DNA from 3 places in the Xanthobacter flavus genome. Region 1 is predicted to be linked to each of the others. Evidence: riboswitches for the same ligand, from Rfam matches in the RefSeq annotation. Region 1 holds a riboswitch; each other region holds the start of a gene.
What was found. A riboswitch is a leader RNA that binds a small molecule or an ion and turns the genes downstream of it on or off. The one in region 1 is predicted to bind cobalamin.
Positions count from the first base shown of each region.

Region 2: another riboswitch for cobalamin. It lies ahead of J2126_RS03790 (TonB-dependent receptor plug domain-containing protein); the one in region 1 lies ahead of J2126_RS23740 (energy-coupling factor ABC transporter permease).
Region 3: another riboswitch for cobalamin. It lies ahead of J2126_RS04250 (DUF1636 family protein); the one in region 1 lies ahead of J2126_RS23740 (energy-coupling factor ABC transporter permease).

Region 1 covers NZ_JAGGML010000001.1:5,055,120-5,061,047, reverse strand. The annotation lists gene J2126_RS23755 (autotransporter outer membrane beta-barrel domain-containing protein) at 1-1,267, shown strand, start outside; gene J2126_RS23750 (hypothetical protein) at 1,392-1,760, shown strand; gene J2126_RS23745 (copper chaperone PCu(A)C) at 1,907-2,401, shown strand; cobalamin riboswitch at 2,504-2,747, shown strand; gene J2126_RS23740 (energy-coupling factor ABC transporter permease) at 2,784-3,467, shown strand; gene J2126_RS23735 (aldo/keto reductase) at 3,634-4,470, shown strand; gene J2126_RS23730 (cation diffusion facilitator family transporter) at 4,467-5,378, opposite strand; gene J2126_RS23725 (TIGR02281 family clan AA aspartic protease) at 5,449-5,928, opposite strand, start outside.
Region 2 covers NZ_JAGGML010000001.1:760,688-766,615, forward strand. The annotation lists gene J2126_RS03780 (FecCD family ABC transporter permease) at 1-957, opposite strand, end outside; gene J2126_RS03785 (ABC transporter substrate-binding protein) at 957-1,874, opposite strand; gene J2126_RS03790 (TonB-dependent receptor plug domain-containing protein) at 1,891-3,876, opposite strand; cobalamin riboswitch at 3,983-4,180, opposite strand; gene J2126_RS03795 (ABC transporter substrate-binding protein) at 4,510-5,730, shown strand.
Region 3 covers NZ_JAGGML010000001.1:864,744-870,671, forward strand. The annotation lists gene cobN (cobaltochelatase subunit CobN) at 1-3,101, opposite strand, end outside; gene cobW (cobalamin biosynthesis protein CobW) at 3,105-4,139, opposite strand; gene J2126_RS04250 (DUF1636 family protein) at 4,136-4,606, opposite strand; cobalamin riboswitch at 4,678-4,878, opposite strand; gene J2126_RS04255 (low molecular weight phosphatase family protein) at 5,005-5,466, opposite strand; gene J2126_RS04260 (UPF0262 family protein) at 5,473-5,928, opposite strand, start outside.

The sequences.
Region 1 (5,928 bases):
CACAATCGATCCGCGCGCGTCCAGCATCGCGCCTCAGGACAGCTACACCATCCTGGTGGCCGACCAGCTCACCGGCACCGCCGTCGCCAAGGACAGCGGGCTCGCCTACAGCTGGGCCGTTCATGCGGACGCCACCTCACTCACCATCAGTCCCATCGCGCACTTCCTGCCGCAGGGCATCTGGCTGTCGTCAAACGAGGCCTCAGTCGGCGGTGGCCTTCAGCGAGTGTGGGACACCGGCGATATCGGCGGCATGTCCAAGGTGTTCAACGGCCTCATCGACGTGAGTTCGCCGCTCGCCTACCAGAGCGCGCTGGGCCAGCTCTCCCCGCAGTTGCTGCAGGCGCCGGCCGGGCTGCGCATCGGCGAGAGCCAGGCCTTCCTCGACCGCACCATGAGCTGCCCGGTCTTCGTGGCGCAGAGCACCCAGCTGAGGGAGGACAATTGCGCCTGGGCGCGCATCATCTACGACCGCACCAGCCAGTCCACCACGGCGCAGATGGCGGGCTTCGCCTCCGACAGCGTGATCTTCCAGGCCGGCGTGCAGCGCGAGCTTGCCACCGACTGGTTCCTCGCCTTGTCCGGCGCCTACCAGCAGTCCTCGGTCTCCAGCACCAGCGGCTGGTTCTCGTCGAGCGGCAACGGCGGGGATATCGGCGTCGCCTTGAAATACCAGACCGGCCCCTGGCTGTTCTCGGCCGCGCTCGATGCCGGCTGGGTGTCCTACGACAACACGCGCATCATCGGCCTCGCGGGCGGGCAGGCCACAAGCACGTCCGATGTCTACAACCTCACCGGCCGGCTGCGGGCGGCCTACGAGTTCACCTACTCCAACTTCTACGTCCGTCCGCGCGTGGACCTCGATGTGGTGCATGTGGAGATGCCGGCCTTCACCGAAATGGGCCTGACGGGCGCGGAGCTGGCGTTGCAGGCCTCAAGCCTCACCACCTTCATCGCCACGCCGGCGGTGGAGTTCGGCGGCCGGATCGACCTGCCGGACGGCATCGTCCTGCGGCCCTACATGACCCTCGGCGCCTCCTTCGCCTCCAACGACGCGTGGCAGACCACCGCCCGCTTCCTGTGGGCGCCGCTCTCCGCCGGCAGCTTCACCACCACCACGCCGATCCCCAACGTGCTCGGTAATCTGGACCTCGGCCTTCAGGCCGTGACCCGCGACAATCTGGAACTCAAGCTGGAGTACGGGCTCAACGTGGGCCAGGACTTCGTGTCGCAAAGGGGCGTGGCGCGGCTCGCCATCCACTTCTGAGGGGCGTGGCCAGGGGCAGCGGGCCGACGCCGCGTGGCGGCGGATGACTTTCCACGCCGCGCCGTTAACATGCCGGCCCATGGTCGAGGTTCGGGAGCGACGGGTGGCGCACTGGCGGAGGGCAATGTGGATACGCGGCGCGCTCAGCGTCGTGCTCGCCTATGCCTTCCTTTTGCAGCTGGTGGTCGCCGGTCTGGCCTTCGATCGCTCCGGCGCCATGGACATGGCTGCCGGCACCGATGGCAGCGTCCTGTGCATCGGCACGGCCGACGGGCAGGGTGGCGATCCGTCCATGCCGCGGGCGGACCATTCCGTCTGCTGCGCCTTATGCGCCGGCCATTCTCCGGCCCCGTTACTGCCCGCCGTCGCCGGGGCGGGGATGCCGGTTGCTTCGGATCATCGACCGGGCGCCCTTCCGCTCGCCGGCATCGAGGGGACGGGCCGGGACCGGCGCGAGCCGCGTTCGTCCCAGGGGCCGCCGCTGGCTGGCTGACGCTGTCTCGCGTCCTTTCCTTTAGCCGTTGCGGGTCTCCGCGCACCCCGATGCGCTGGCACCGCGCCGCGCGCGATCCCTTTCATCCAGCCCTTCACTCCATCCCGCCGAGCGGCAGCAGCCCCCGGCGCCATGCAGGAGTACACATGTCCATCTTTCACCTCACCCGCCGCACCATCATCGCCGCCGCCATCGCCACCGCGGCGCTGGCCGGCGCCGCCGTCGCGCATGACTTCAAGGCCGGGCCCCTGCAGATCGACCATCCCTGGTCGCGCGCCACGCCCGGCGGCGCCACCGTCGCCGGCGGCTATCTCGTGGTGAAGAACACGGGAACCGCCCCCGACCGCCTCGTCGCCGCCACCGCGCCGTTCGCCGGGCGCGTGGAAATCCACGAAATGAGCATGAAGGATGGCGTGATGGTGATGCGTCCCCTGCCGGACGGTCTCGCCATTCCGGCCGGGGGCAGCCTCGAGCTGAAGCCCGGCGGCTACCACATCATGTTCCTCGACCTGAAGGCCCCGCTGAAGGAGGGCACGCTGGTGGACGGCACGCTGACCTTCGAGAAGGCCGGCACCGTCCCTGTTCAGTTCAAGGTGGAGGGCATGGGCGCTCAGGGCAGCGGCGCCCACTCCAGCCACTGACGCGGAGCTTCCCGCCCCGAGCGGCAGGATGCGCGCCCGGCGAAGGCCACGGCGCGCGTCCCATTGCTACGGGATTGCTTGACAGGGCGGCGGCGTTCGGTGCCTGCTGCGCTTGCGAACGGTGCTCCGGCTGCCTCGGCATCCGGAGTGAAACGGGAATGGGGTAGGGCGGGATTGCGCGGAGAATCATCCGCGAGATCCGGCCGAAGCCTCAACCGCCCCCGCGACTGTAAGCGGCGAGCGATCTTCCAGCATGCCACTGGCCACAGCCCTTCGGGCCGGCCGGGAAGGCGGGGGTGAGCGTAGACCCGCGAGTCAGGAGACCGGCCGGTCGCATGATGAACCCCTCGGGCCGTCGGGTGAGACGGCAACGGAGACGAACATGCATATCGAACCCGGACTCGTGGACGGGGCCAAGATCGGCCTCAGCTATGTCACGGCGGCCGCCGCCGGCGGCTACGCCCTCAAGCTTGCCTATGAGGCGGCGCGTGAGCGCGGCGTCCTCTCGCTGGCGGGCCGCACCCTCGCCACCACCGCCCTCGTCTTCTCCTTCTTCGAGGTTCTGCCGCACTATCCGGTGGGTGTCTCGGAAGTGCACCTCATCCTCGGCTCGACCCTGTTCCTGATGTTCGGCGCGGCTCCGGCGGCCCTCGGCCTCGCCTTCGGCCTGCTCGTCCAGGGCCTGTTCTTCGCGCCGTTCGACCTGCCCCAGTACGGCATGAACGTGACCACGCTGCTGGTGCCGCTGTTCGGCGTCGCCGCCGTCGCGCGCCGCATCGTCGCGCCGGGCACGCCCTACGTGGAGCTGAAGTACGGCCAGGCGCTCGCCCTCTCCACCACCTATCAGGCCGGCATCGTCGGCTGGGTGGCGTTCTGGGCCATCTATGGCCAGGGCTTCGCGGCGGAGAACGTCGCGTCGGTGGCGACGTTCGGCGGCGCGTACCTGCTCGTCATCATCGTCGAGCCGCTTGTGGACCTCGCTGTCCTCGCCGCCGCCAAGGCGCTGCATGGTGCCTTCAAGGGCGGCAGCCCGCTGCTGGAGCGCCGGCTCTACGACGCGGCCTGATCGCGCTCTTTTTAGAGACAAGGCGAACGCCGGCGGTGCTCCCGCCGGCGTTCTGCGTCTCAGGGCGGGGGCCAAGACGGTCGGAGCACTCTCTGGACCTCGCTCACGCAGCCGCTATGGTCGCCCGAAATCGGCCAGCGGCCAGTCGAATGCCAAGGAACCGGCAATGAGCAAGACCGTGACCCTTCCCAGCGGCGAGACGGTGCCCGCCCTCGGCCAGGGCACCTGGTACATGGGCGAGCGCTCCACCGCCCGCGTCGCGGAGGCGAACGCGCTCCGGCGCGGGATCGACCTCGGCCTGACCCTTATCGACACGGCGGAGATGTATGGCGATGGCGGTGCCGAGGAGGTGGTGGGCGAAGCCATCGCCGGACGTCGGCACGAGGTGTTCCTCGTCAGCAAAGTCTATCCGCACAACGCCAGCCGGGCGGGCGTCGCCGCCGCCTGCGAGCGCAGCCTGAAGCGGATGAAGACCGACGTCATCGACCTCTACCTTCTCCACTGGCGCGGCAACCATCCCCTGTCCGAGACCATCGCGGGGTTCGAGGCGCTGCAGAAGGCCGGCAAGATCCGGCATTGGGGTGTGAGCAACCTCGATACGGACGACATGGAGGAGCTTCTTGCCGCCAGGGGCGGAACCGCCTGCGCCGCCAATCAGGTCCTGTACAATCCGAGCCGGCGCGGGCCGGAGTTCGCCCTGTTTCCGGCCTTGCGCGCCGCCCGCATTCCCATCATGGCCTACAGCCCCATCGAGCAGGCCCGCCTGCCGCGCAACGGGGCTTTGGGCGCCGTGGCGAAGAAGCACGGCGTGGACCCGTTTCAGGTCGCTCTGGCGTGGGTGATGCGGAGCGGCGATGTGATCGCCATTCCCAAGGCGAGCCGCATCGAGCATGTGGAGATGAACGCCGCCGCGCGCGATCTGGCGCTCGATGCGGACGACCTCGCCGCCATCGACAAGGCCTTCCCGCCGCCCCGGCGCAAGGTCGGGCTGGAGATGCTCTAGGTCGCCTCGGTCGCCGGATCATAAGGCGCGGCGATCACCACCACGTCGGCATCGGGAATGGCGGCGGTCAGCGTCTGGCGCAGGCCCTCCGTCACCGAGCTGACGTCGGCGATGGTGCGATCCGGCGCGAAGCCCACCGTGATCTCCACATAAGCGACACTGCCGGATTTGCGGGTCCGCACGCCAATGAGCTGCTCGTAGCGGTCGAAATTGGCGGCGAGCGCGGCGTTCACCTTCATCTGCAACGGTTCGGCGAGCGCGCGGTCCAGAAGGTCGGGCAGGGCTTCCGAGATCATGCTGCCGCCGATGACCAGCATGAAGGCCGCGCCGATGAGCCCGCCGATATCGTCGGCCACCAGCGCCACCTTGGTGTGCGGAAGCAATACGTCGAGGGCGACGCACACCACCACCGTCACCGAGGCGATGGCCTTGGCGATGCGCGCGCGGAACTGGCTGAGCACGATGATGGACGTACCCGCGCGCGTCGCCCGCCACAGCGGAACCAGCGGCGCCAGATTCGTGAACAGGTTGTAGATGACAAGACCCAGAGCGGCCGCCACCCAGAAGGGTGGCAGGGGCTCGGATTCAGTCGAATCCATCACCTTGATGAGAATGAAGACGGCCGCCAGCAGCAGCAGCACGCCGATGGCTGCCGCCAACATGCGCTCGAGCTTGCCGATGCCGAAATCGTAGAAATAAAGGCGGCCGCGATGGGCAGCGCGCAGCGTCAGCAGGGCGAGGCCCTCCACCAGCAACAGCAGGCCGCCGCGCAGCATCTCCGCCAGCATGGCCAGGGAACCGATCCGCCACACCGTGACGAGGTAGGGGACGAAGACGCTGAAATCGAGAAGGATCGCGAACAGGATCGCGCGTTCCTTCTGGAGATCGGTCGCAGTGGGGACGCGCATCGGGGTTCGCAGATCAGGCGGGGTGGACGCCCGAAAACCTAACCGAGGCGGGCAGCGAGCGGAAACACAATCATTTGCCGCCGCGCATCACGAGCTTGTCGCCGCGGAACTCGAAGCCCTCGAGCCGGGACAGGAAGCTCATGCCGAGGAGGCTCGTGCGCAAGGCGCCGGCGGGCGAGACGAGGGCGGGCACGCGGCGCTCGACGATGCTGCCGATGGTGATGGTGTCCAGCACCACGGCGGCGGCGCGGGTGCGGCCGGCGGCGGTATCGACGGGCACGTCATATTTCAGGAAATCCACCGGCAGGCCCACCGCCTGCGCCGCCTCATGGGTCAAAACGACGGACGAGGCGCCGGTGTCCACCAGCATGCTCACGCCTGAGCCGTTGATTCCCGCGCGCACTGCGAAATCGCCGGCCGCCCCGCGCGTGACCTCCACCATGCTCGTGCCGGTCTGCGCGAGGTTCACCGCATAGCCCGGCGCAACCTCGGCCAGCACCTTGCGGCCGACCTGGGCGAGGGGATCGCGATAGGTGTAGCCGAGCGCCAG
Region 2 (5,928 bases), 4.3 Mb from region 1:
GAGCACGAGGAAGAAGGGCGCGCCGATGAGCGCCGTCACCACGCCGAGCTGCAGCTCCGGCCGGGTGGGCACGAGGCGCACCGCGATGTCCGCGCCGAGGGTGAGCGCCGCGCCCGCGAGCCCGCTCGCGGCCAGCAGCCGGCCCGGCCGGTGCCCGACCAGCGGGCGCACCAGATGGGGCACCACGAGGCCGACGAAGCCGATGGCTCCCGCCACCGCCACGCTCGCCCCCACCGCAGCCGCCGTGCCGCCGATGACGAGGAGGCGCACCCGGCGCAGCGGGAAGCCGAGGCTTTCAGCGGCGTCCTCGCCCAATGTCAGCGCATCGAGCGCCGGGCCGGTGGCGAGCACCAATACCCAGCCCACCGCCATGAAGGGCAGCGCCAGCGCCACATGCACAAGGCTGCGGTCGGCCAGCGAGCCCATGAGCCAGAACACCAGCTCCAGCGCCGCATAGGGGCTCGGCGCCAGATTCAGCGCCAGCGCGGTAAGCGCGCCGGCGAGGCTGGAGAGCGCGACGCCGGCGAGGATCAGCATCACCGTCCCCGCGCCCCGCGCGGCGAGGGCGAGCAGCACGGCGGTGGCCGCAGCGGCACCCATCAGACCACCCAGTGGCAGGGCCAGCGCGAAGGAGGTGGAGAAGCCGAAATAGAAGGCGATCACCGCCCCCAGCGCCGCCGCGCCGGAGACGCCCACCACGCCGGGATCGGCCAAAGGATTGCGCATCAGCCCCTGCAAGGCCGCCCCGGTGAGGCCGAGGCTGAAGCCCACCGCCGCGCCGAGGATGGCGCGCGGCAGGCGCAGCTCCGACAGCACCAGCGCGGCAACGCTCGGCCGGCCGGCGAGGAGATCACCGAAGGCAGTGCCAAGGTCGAGCGGGGCATAGCCCACCGCCACCGAGGCGCAGAACAACACCGCGACCAGAAGGCCGAGGCCGAGGACAACGCGCGAGGGCATCAGCGCGTCCCCTCGGCGGCGGCGTGGTGGACGCCCCCCGCTGCCGGCCGCCCGGCTTCCGGGCCGGACAAACGGGCACGGGCCGCAGCCAAAAGGGCTGCCGCCTCGGCAAGGTCCGGCCCGGCGCAGGTCCACAGCCTGAGCGGCAAAGCCAGCGTGCGATCCTTGAAGGGGGCGAGCGCGGGGTGATGCAGCAAGGCGTCGGCGAGGGAGGGCGGCGCCGCCTCATCAGCATTCACCACCACGAGGTCGGGCGCGGCGCGCACGATCTCCTCCAGCGCCAGCTGGCCCATCTTGTCCGTGGGCAGGCGTGCCGCGAGGTTGGCAAGCCCGGCCTTCGCCATCAATTCATCCGCCAGCGAGCCGCGGCCGGTGGTGAAGCCGTTGGGGCGCAGAACAACGGCGGAGGGGCGCTCGCCCGCGACCGGCGGCAGGCGCGCGAAGGCCGCTTCCATCTCCCGCACCATGGCCGCGCCTCGCTCCGGCACGCCGAGGCGTTCGGCCACCATGCGGATCTGGGCGTAGGCCTCGTCGAGGGTCTGCGGCTCGGCCAGTTCAAGCACCTCGAAGCCGAGTCGGCGCAGCATGGCGGTGGCGGTGCGCGTGGTGTAGGCGCCGGCCAGCACCAGGTCCGGCTTCAGCGGCACCACCTCTTCCGCCAGCCCACGATTGACGGGGACCGCGCGCGCAAGGTCCGCCACGTTGGACGAGAGCGGATCGCGCGCGAGATGGGTGACGGAGAGCACCTGCCCGGCATCGGCGAGCCGGAGGGCCATTTCGTCCGTGCACAGGTTGAGCGAGACAACGCGGGGCCGGGCATGTGGCGGAACAGGGGCTTCCTCCGCCCGCGCCGGGGCGCAGGCGAGAAGAGCGGCCAAGAGACCCGCCGGGAAAAGCCCGGCCGCCGCGAACCTCACCGCCTCACCATGCGCTTCACCATGTGAGCCTCACCCCGCCATAGGCGCCGAAGCCGGGGGCGAGGAAGCCGTTGGGGTTCTCGTAGGTCTGGTTGAACAGATTGTCGATGCGCCCGAACACGCTGGTGGCGGCATTGAGCCGGTAGTTCGCCGCCAGGTTCACCACCGTGTAGCCGGGCTGGTCGATGTAGTTCGACGTGAGGCGCACGATGTCCCACCAGGAGGAGGCATAGACGAGGCTCGCCGCCAGATCGAGCTCATCGGTGGGCCGCCAGCCAAGCGTCAGGCTCACCTTGTTGTTGGGCCGGCGCAGGGGATAGCAGGAGGTGGCATCGATGGGCGCGCAGGCGGCGCCGAAGGGCTGGCCGGGCGGCACAGAACCCACCACGTCGGTGTAGGTGTAGTCCACCCGCGCGTCGATCCGGTCCGTCACCTTCACCGCCACGAACGCCTCCACGCCCTGCGAGACGGCGCTGGAGATGTTGACGTTCTGGTACGTCACCGGATCGTAGCTGATGAGGTTGGTGATGGTGTTGTGGAAGTACGTCACCCCGAACAGCACCCGCTCCGCGAACGCCTTCTGTTCGAAGCCTAAATCCCAGCCCTCGCTCTCCTCCGGCTGGAGGCTCGCATTGCCATAATAGGGCGCGTAGAGCTGGTAGAGCGTGGGCGCCTTGAAGCCGGTGCCGTAGCTCGCCTTCAGCTTGGTGCCCGTCTCGTCGAACAGCAGCGCGGGGGCGAGGCGGTAGGTGGTGTGGTCGCCGAAGCTGTCGTCGCTGTCGTAGCGCACGTTGGCGGCGAAGAAGAGCCGGTTCCAGAGATTGCCCTGGTATTCGGCATAGACGCCCGTGTCGCCGGTGGAGGCGTCAACCGTGGTGTAGGCCGTGGAAGAGGTCATGGCCTCGTTCCGCCGCTCCGCGCCCACCAGCAGGTTCTGGCCCGGTGCGACAAGATAGTTGGAGCGGACGTAATAGACCTGCCGGTCGCCGTCATAGGTGCCGTTCACGTCCGGGTTCGGCCCCACGGTGGGGCTCGACGAGGTCATCTCGCTCGCGCCGAATGTGGTGACGAGGGCGCCATCGAGCGCGGTCCACACGCCCTCCCCCTTGGTGAAGAACATGCCCGTATAGGATGTGGAGCGCAGCGCCGCTGGAAGGCCGGCATAGGTGGGCGGGGGAAACGTGTCCGGCGTGAAGGCGAGGCTGGTGTCGATGTAGCGCGCGACGAAATTCACCGCGAGCGTCTCGGTGGCCTGCCAGTCGAGCCGGGTGGAGTAGGTCCAGTTGTCATAGGCATTGGGATTGCGCGGCCAGAAGGGCGGGGCAATGTTCTGCGGCGTCACCGGAATATCGGTGGAGGAGAAGTGGGTGACGTTGAACGAATAGGCCAGCTTCTCGGTGGAGCCTGTGAGGCTCGCATACTGGTTGAAGGTGCCGAGCGCGCCGCCCTCCACATAGGCCGACACCTTGGGCGGCCCCTCGCCCTTCCTGGTGGTGATGGAGATGACGCCGCCGATGGCGTCCGAGCCGTAGAGGCCGGATTGCGGGCCACGCAGCACCTCCACGCGTTCGAGATCGGAGGCGAGCAGCTTGCCGAAATCGAACGCGCCGTTGGTGGCGGCGGGATTGCCGGCGTCGATGCCGTCGATCAGCACCTTCACATGGTTGGAATTGGTGCCCCGGATGAACACCGAGGTGGTGCCCCCCGGCCCGCCGGTCTGCACCACGTTGAGGCCGGGCAGCGATTGCAGAACGTCCGGCAAGGTGCGCTGCTGGTTGCGGGCGATGTCCTGCTCGGTGACGATGCTGACCGAACTCGCCACCTCGGTCTCGGGGGTGGGGATGCCGGTGGCGCTGACCACCAGTTCCGGCAGGTCGCCGGCATTCTGGTCGTCTGCATTCAGATTTTGGGTCTGGGCGAGCGCGGAGGGAACGCAGGCAAGAGCCAGCAGGGCCGCGGCCGGCAGCGCGCGGCGGGATCGGAACGGGAAAAGGGACGGCATGAGGAACTCGACGGCACGGGTGGTCCGTCACCGCGAACGAGGCATGCCCGGCCCTATCGGACCGGGACAAAACCGCCATCAGGAGAACCCCGCCCGATGTGCTCGCGCGTGACCACGGCTGACGGCAGGTCTCCTGGCTCGCGGGTCGCCGCCCTTGTGCCGCCTTCCCAGGCCTTGCGACCCAGTGGCTGATGGCAGAGGACTCGCCGCTTACAGTTGCGGGGGCAGCCGCGGCATATCCGGCAAGGCCGGAGCACCGCGTTCCCTTTTGATCCCTTGCGGGAACCGTCGCCACGACCATAGGCGGGGGCGGTCCCTCGCGTCAACGAATCCTTCGCATCTGCAAAAACTTGAACGCAACTGCGGAAAGACCTCGCGTAACCGCGAGCGTAGCGATCACATCTTGCGCTTTGCTTCACCAAACGCGTGGTCCGAAACCACCACCGCGCCGTAAATTCTGCATGCGACTGCCTGCAAAAACGGCACCAGCAAAGGCTCGACCCTCCTTCCGCTAGGTTATGGTAGCGCACGGTTCTCAATTCGCTTAAACGATTGAGAGCCGCCCCGTCCTGCGGGAGGGTGGGCACTACTAAAGTATAATAACCGAATAATCGGACACACAGGGAGTAGAAGATGCGACTGAGGAGCATGGTCGCGGCTTTGGCCGCAGGCGTTGCCGTTTTCGGGCTTGCCTTTTCCGGCGCAGCCTACGCCGCCGACCCCATCAAAATCGGACTCACCGGCCCCTTCACCGGCGGCTCGTCCTCCATGGGCGTGAGCATGCGCGACGGCGTGAAGCTCGCCGTGGATGAGGTGAACAAGGCCGGGGGCGTACTGGGCCGTCCCCTCCAGCTCGTCGAGCGTGACGACGAGGCCAAGAACGAGGTGGGCGTGCAGATCGCCCAGGAGCTCATCAACAAGGAAGGCGTCGTCGCTACCCTCGGCTACATCAACACCGGCGTGGCGCTGGCCTCCCAGCGCTTCTATCAGGAAGCCGAGATTCCAGTGATCAACAACGTGGCCACCGGCACCCTCATCTCCAAGCAGTTCGTGCCGCCGGACAACAAGAACAACTACATCTTCCGCACCTCCGCCAACGACGCCATCCAGAGCGCCATGATCGCCGACGAGGCGGTGAAGCGGCAGGGTTTCAAGAAGCCGGCCATCCTCGCCGACTCGACCAATTACGGCCAGCTCGGCCGCGCCGATCTGGTGAAGGCCCTCGCCACCATGGGCGTGAAGCCGGTTGCCGAAGAAAAGTTCAACATCGGCGACACCGACATGACCGCGCAGCTGCTGCGCGCCAAGGAGGCCGGCGCCGACGTGGTGCTGACCTACGCCATCGGCCCCGAACTGGCGCAGATCGCCAACGGCATGGCCAAGCTCGGCTGGAAGGTGCCCATGATCGGCTCGTGGACGCTCTCCATGGCCAATTTCATCGACACCGCCGGTGCCAACGGCAACGGCGCGATGATGCCGCAGACCTTCATCCAGCTGCCGGACACCCCCAAGCGCAAGGCCTTCATCGAGGCCTATCAGGCCGCCTACAAGATCGACCGCATGCCCTCGCCGGTCTCCGCCGCGCAGGGCTATGATTCGGTGCTGCTGCTCGCCGCCGCCATCAAGCAGGCGGGCTCCACCGACGGCCGCAAGGTCCGCGAGGCGCTGGAAAACCTCAGCACCAAGGTCGAGGGCGTGGTCACCGTCTACGACAAGCCCTTCTCCGCCACCGACCACGAGGCCATCACCGCCAACATCCCGGTGTTCGGCCTCGTGAAGGACGGCCGCGTGGTCGCCGCCCACCCCGAGGACATCGCCGGCGACAAGGCGGTGCGGGTGAAGGCGAAGAACTGAGGCTGACCGGGCCGCGTCCACTAGCTGACCCGGCCCTTTTGTGCGCCGTCATCCCCCGGCTTGTCCGGGGGATCCACGGGGTGACCTGGCGGCCTGCGAAGTAACAAAGAGCTGACCAGGCGGCGAAGTGGATGCCCCGGACGAGCCGGGGCATGACGGAACTGGGTGGGGTGTCGGTTCATAACCCGCCCCGCGATC
Region 3 (5,928 bases), 4.2 Mb from region 1:
GCGACGAGGCGGTCCACCGTCTCCGCCAGTTCCGCCGCGCCGCGCGGGCCATGGCGCATCTGGCCGGCGATGAAACGGACTGAGACGCGCCCGTGCACCAGCCGCGTCAGCGCCTCCTTCAGCGGCCGGGCGCGGGGACGGTCGGGGTCCGTGGTGTCGAGCACGACCAGATGGGCCGAGCGCCCGAGCGCCGCACCCGCCGCCGCGAAGCCGCCCATGAAGGCAGCGTCCTCGCTGCCGTCGAGCAGGTCGCGGGCCGCATCGTCCGCGCCATGCACGAGCGCATCCGCCTCCGCGAGGCGCGCCGCGAACAGGCCGGGCGCCGGGCGCGCCGTTCCATCCGCCCCGCCATAGGCATGGGAGGCGGCGGCGAGATAGGCGGCGCCCAATTCCTCCCGCGTCTCGAACGCGCCGCGCTGCAATTGCGCCTCGATGCCCGCGCCATAGGCGCCGGGGGCGGAGCCGAACAGGCGGGCGAGGTCCTCGCCCTTGCGCCGGGCCGCGGCGAGGGGGTTTTCGCTCTCCTCCTCGTCGCGCGCGGCCACCGCGCGGACGGCGGCATCGAGCAAAGCGATCTGGGTGGGGAAGATGTCGCGGAACAGGCCGGAGATGCGGAAGGTCACGTCGATGCGCGGGCGGCCGAGCACGGCGGGCGGCAGCACCTCCACGCCCGTCACGCGGCCGGTCGCCGCCTCCCACACCGGCCGGCAACCGAGGAAGGCGAGCCCCTGGGCGATCTCCTCGCCCCCCGTGCGCAGGCTGGCGCTGCCCCACAGGTCCAGCACCAGCGCGCGGGGCCAGTCGCCCTGCTCTTGCAGGATGAGGCGCAGCGCCTCGTCCGCCGCCTTGCGGGCGAGGTCGCAGGCGGTGGGGGTGGGCAGCGTGCGCGGATCGGCGGTGAAGAGATTGCGCCCGGTGGGCAGCACATCCCGCCGCCCCCGCGCCGGGGCGCCGGCCGGGCCGGCCGGCACGAAGCGGCCGTCGAGGGCCGTGAGCAGCGCGCAGGTTTCCGCGCCCGCCGAGGCGGCGCGCAGCGGGTCGGCCTCGCCCTCGGCCATGGCGCCGAAGATGTGGAGGCCGTCCTTCACCGCCAGATCCTTCAGGTCACACAGCCAGGCATCGATGCGGCGCAGCGCCTCGTCGGGATCGGTGGCGGCGGAAACGCCAGCGGTGGCGGCAAGGCCGGTCTCGGCGGCGGTCTCGACGATGAGCGTGGCCAGACGTTCGCGGCGGCGGCGGTCGAGGCCGTCCGCCTGCGCATATTCGTCCACCAGCCGCTCCAGCCGCTGCTCGGCCTCGCTGAGGCCCGCACTCGTGAGGGGCGGCGGCAGATGGCCGATGGTGACGGCGGCGAGCCGGCGCTTGGCCTGTGCCGCCTCGCCGGGATTGGAGACGATGAAGGGATAGACCACCGGCAGCGCGCCCATCACCACCTGCGGGAAACAGGCCGGCGTGAGCGCCACCGCCTTGCCCGGCAGCCACTCCAGCGTGCCATGGGCGCCGAGATGGACCACCGCATGGGCATCGAGCCCCGCGCGCAGCCACAGGCCGAAGGCGAGGAGCCCGTGGCGCGGCGGCAGGCTCGCGTCGTGATAATCCGCCCGCCGGTCGAGGCTCGCGCCGCGATCGGGGGCGAAGGCGAGCGTGATGTTTCCAGAGCGGGCGAGGCGAAAGCGGAAGGCACCGCCGGCAACGTCTGCATCGTCCTCAGGCGCGCCCCAGGCGGCGGTCACGGCGGCCTGCACGGGCTCGGGCAAAACGGCGAACAGGCGGCGATAGTCGTCCAGCGCCAGTGCCGGTTCCGGCCGGATGGCGGCGAGGAGCGCCTTTGCATCGTCGGGCACGGGGCCCGCGCCATATCCAGCCGCCGCGAGTGTCCCAAGCATCCGCCGCGCGCTCTCGGGCACGTCGAGGCCCACCGCATAGCCCGAGCGGCCCTCGGCGCCGGGATAATCCGGCAGGATCAGCGCGAGGCGCCGCTCTGCGTGCGGCGTGGCGGCGAGGCGGACCAGCGCCGCCGCGCGGTCCGCCACATGGGCCACCGCCTGCGGCTCCGGCCGGTTGATGGCGGCGGTGAAGGCGAGGTCGGCGTCGGGCGGGGCGAAATCCTTGAAGGAGAGGGCGCCGGCCAGCACACGCCCGTCCAGCTCCGGCAGCACCACGTGCATGGCGAGGTCCGCCGCCGAGAAGCCGCGCGGGCTCCCCGCCCACGCCTCCCGCGCCGTGGTCGCGGGCGCGGCCTGAAGCACCGGGGGGCCACCTTCCGGGAACAGCTCAGCCGCGTCTCCTGCCGCGAAGGCGGTGGTGGTGAGGATGACCGCCGGATCGAGCGCCGCGCAAGCTTCCCGCACGGCGGCGCGGGCCTCCGGCGCCTTCAGGCTGGGCACGAACAGGCAGTGCGCCGCGATGCCCCGCGCCTCCAGCGCCTCCGCCAGCGCATCCACGGCGGCGGTGTCGGCGGCGAGCCATTGCGACCGATAGAAGAGGATGAGCGCGTTCGGCCGCCCTTCGCGGGCTCCGCGCACGTCCTCCAGCGTCGCGAGACCCGCGCCGGGGCGATGGAAGGCGGTGCCCGGAACCGGGCGCGGCGCGGGGATGGGGCCGGGCGCGGCGAAGCCCGCCGCCTCACCCATGGCGGCGAGCAGGGCCGCCATATTGTCCGGCCCGCCGGCGCGGAAATAACCAAGCCAAAGGGCGAGCGTGTCCTGCGGCAGCGTGGAGAGCGCGGCGAGGCGCGGATCGTCCTGGTCCTCCCCCGGCAGGAGCGCGAGGGCGATGCCGCGCGCGCGGGCCATGGCGGCCAATTGCTCGGCGCCATAGCGCCACCAGTCCAGCCCGCCGAGCTGGCGCACCAGCACCACCTTCGCCTTGGCCGCGACCTTCTGAACCCACAAATCCACGGACATGGGGTGGCGCAGATCCTTCAGCCGCGCGAGGCGCAGGCTCGGAACCGCAGCGCCGCGCGCCCGCCAGGCGGCGGACAGGCCGATGAGATCGCTGTCGGTGAAGGAGAGGGCCACCATGTCGCCGGGCGGCTGGGCGAGGTCGACCGGCTCGGCCAACTCCTCCAGGCTCGTCGATGTGGTGGCGAGGATGTGCATGGCCTAGCCGAGGATGGCCTGTTCCACGGCCGCGCGATCGAAGCCCTTGAGGCCGATCACCACCAGCGCCCCGCGCCGTGCCTCGCCCGCATTCCATGCGCGATCGAAATGGTGCGACACGCGCGGGCCGACGCCCTGCACCAGCAGGCGCAGCGGCTTGCCTTCCACGGCGGCGAAGCCCTTCACACGCAGCACGTCCGGCGTCTCCGCCGCCTTCACCACGCGGGCGGCCAAAGCGGCGGGATCGGCGATTTCGGGCAGCGCCAGCACGATGCTCTCGAACTCGTCGTGATCGTGGTCTTCCTCGTCGTCGTGGTGGGTGCGGCGGGCATCGATAACATCCTCCGCGCCGACGCCGAGGCCGAGCAGCACCGCCAGATCCACCTTGCCACCGGAAGCGCGCACCAGCTTCACCGCGCGCGGCAGGGCGCCGGCCACGGCCTTCTCGGCGGCGGCGAAACCGGCCGCGTCCAAGAGGTCGGACTTGGAGAGCACGACGAGATCGGCGCAGGCGATCTGGTCCTCGAACACCTCTTCCACCGGGTCGTCATGGTCGAGGCTCTCATCCCCGGCCCTTTGCGCATCGAGCGCGGCGAGATCGGGCGCGACGCGGCCTTCGGCCAGCGCCGGGCCATCCACCACGGCGATCACGCCATCCACCGTCACCCGGCCCTTGATGGCCGGCCACTGGAAGGCCTGGACCAGGGGCTTGGGCAGCGCGAGGCCGGAGGTCTCGATGAGGATGTGGTCCACTCTCGGCGCGCGGGCGAGGATCTGGTCCAGCGCCGGCACGAAATCATCCGCCACGGTGCAGCACAGGCAGCCGTTGGCGAGTTCCACGATGCTGGTCTCGTCGCAGCTCTCGATGCCGCAGCCCTTCAGGATTTCGCCGTCGATGCCCACGTCGCCGAACTCGTTGACGATGACCGCGAGGCGCTTGCCGCCGGCATTCTCGAGCACATGGCGGATCAGCGTCGTCTTCCCGGCGCCGAGGAAGCCGGTGACGATGGTGCAGGGCACGCGGGCGAGCGAGGTCATCGGGTCTCCTTGGGAAGGGAAAGCGGGGGAATGCGCGCGACCATGCCGCGCTTGAGCGCGTCCGGCCGGCCGCGCCATGGCATCAGGCCGTCCTGCGAGCCGGCGAGAAGCGCGGCGCCGGCGAGAAGGTCGGCGGCGCTGTCGGGGGAAAGGTCGCCGAACACATAGGTCCAGCCGTCGCGGCGGACCATGGCGGCGGACAGCGCGCGCTTGCAATTGGCGAGGCAAGAGACGCCCACGACCGCGACGCCGTCGGAGACGGTGGCCGCACAGGCGGAGGCGAGGAGGCGCGCGCCGTCGCGCTCGGCGTCGGGCGGGGCGTCGTTGCCGGGGGCGCGGCAGGTCGTGCAGATGAGGAGGGTGACGGCGGGAGCGGTATCGCGCGCGGCTTCAGGCGCGCAGCCGGATTCCAGGCTTTCAGCGCCCGGCTCGGGTGACGTGCTGTCGGGAATCGCGCTGCGCTCCACCGGCCGGTCCACGGGTGCGAGCGCCCACGCGTGCGGGCTCGAAGGGACGCAGAACCGGAGCACCCCGCCCGGCGCGGACCTCGTCGAAGGCAGGTCTCCTGGCTCGCGGATCACCGCCCCTGCCGCCTTCCCGGATGAATCCAGTGGCGTCTGGCAGGGGCTCACCGCCGACAGTTGCGGGGGCAGCCGCGGCATTGGAGGGTATTCACCTCCGCACCGCATTCCCTTTTTCGCCCGTGTGGGAACACGGGACCTTCGACGCCGCCACTAAAGGCAGGGCGGGCGGGATTGTCAAATGAGGGACGGGAACCACGTTCGCACGTCGGACAGCAACGGCGCAGCCGGAGCGGCAGCCGTGCACCGGGCACGCGGCGGTTCATCGGCCGGGTTCCGCGCCTCTAGATCTGCCGGAACCGCGCCCGGATTCGCCGTTCCAGCTCGTCGCGCACCTGCCGGTAGGCGTCGAGGCGCTGCTCGCGGTTGCCGCCTTCGCCGGTGGGGTCGGGGGTGGGCCAGTATTCCACCTTGAGGGCGTTGGTGCGGGTCAGCTCCAGCGCGCGGTGGTGGGCGTCGGGGGAGAGGGAGATGGCGAGGTCGAAATTCAGCCCCTCATACTCCTCCAGATCCTCGACGCTCTGCGGCCGGTGCTTCTTCACATCGAGGCCGATCTCCTCCATCACCGCTGTGACGAAGGGATCGGCATCGCCGGCGATCACCCCGGCCGAGCCCACATAGACGGATTTGCCGAACAGATGCCGGGCGAGCGCGGACGCCATCACCGAGCGCACCACGTTCTGTCCGCACATGAAGAGAACCGATTGCGGCCGCGCTGAGCGCTGGGGCGCCGCAGGGGGCTCCATCGTCGCTCAGCCTTTCCAGTGCAGGGCGCAGATGAGCGTGAACAGGCGGCGGGCGGTGTCGAAATCCACCACCACCTTGCCGTCCAGGCGCTCCTGCAACAGCGTAGATCCCTCGTTGTGCAGGCCCCGCCGGCCCATGTCGATGGCCTCGATCTGGCTCGGCGAGGCGGTGCGGATGGCGTTGTAATAGCTCTCGCAGACCAGGAAATAGTCCTTCACCACCTTGCGGAAGGGGGTGAGAGAGAGGTGGTGCTGCACCACCTGATCGCCGCTCTCGCGCTTGACGTCCAGCACGAGGCGGTTGTCGGCGAGCGAGATGACGAGGCGGTAAGGCCCCTCCCCCGGATCGCCGCAGGGCATGAAGCTGTTGTCCTCGATGAGGTCCCAGATGGCGGTCGCGCGCTCGTGCTCGATGTCCGGGCTGCCGGCGTGGCCGATGGAGGCGTCGTCGAGGGTCACGGC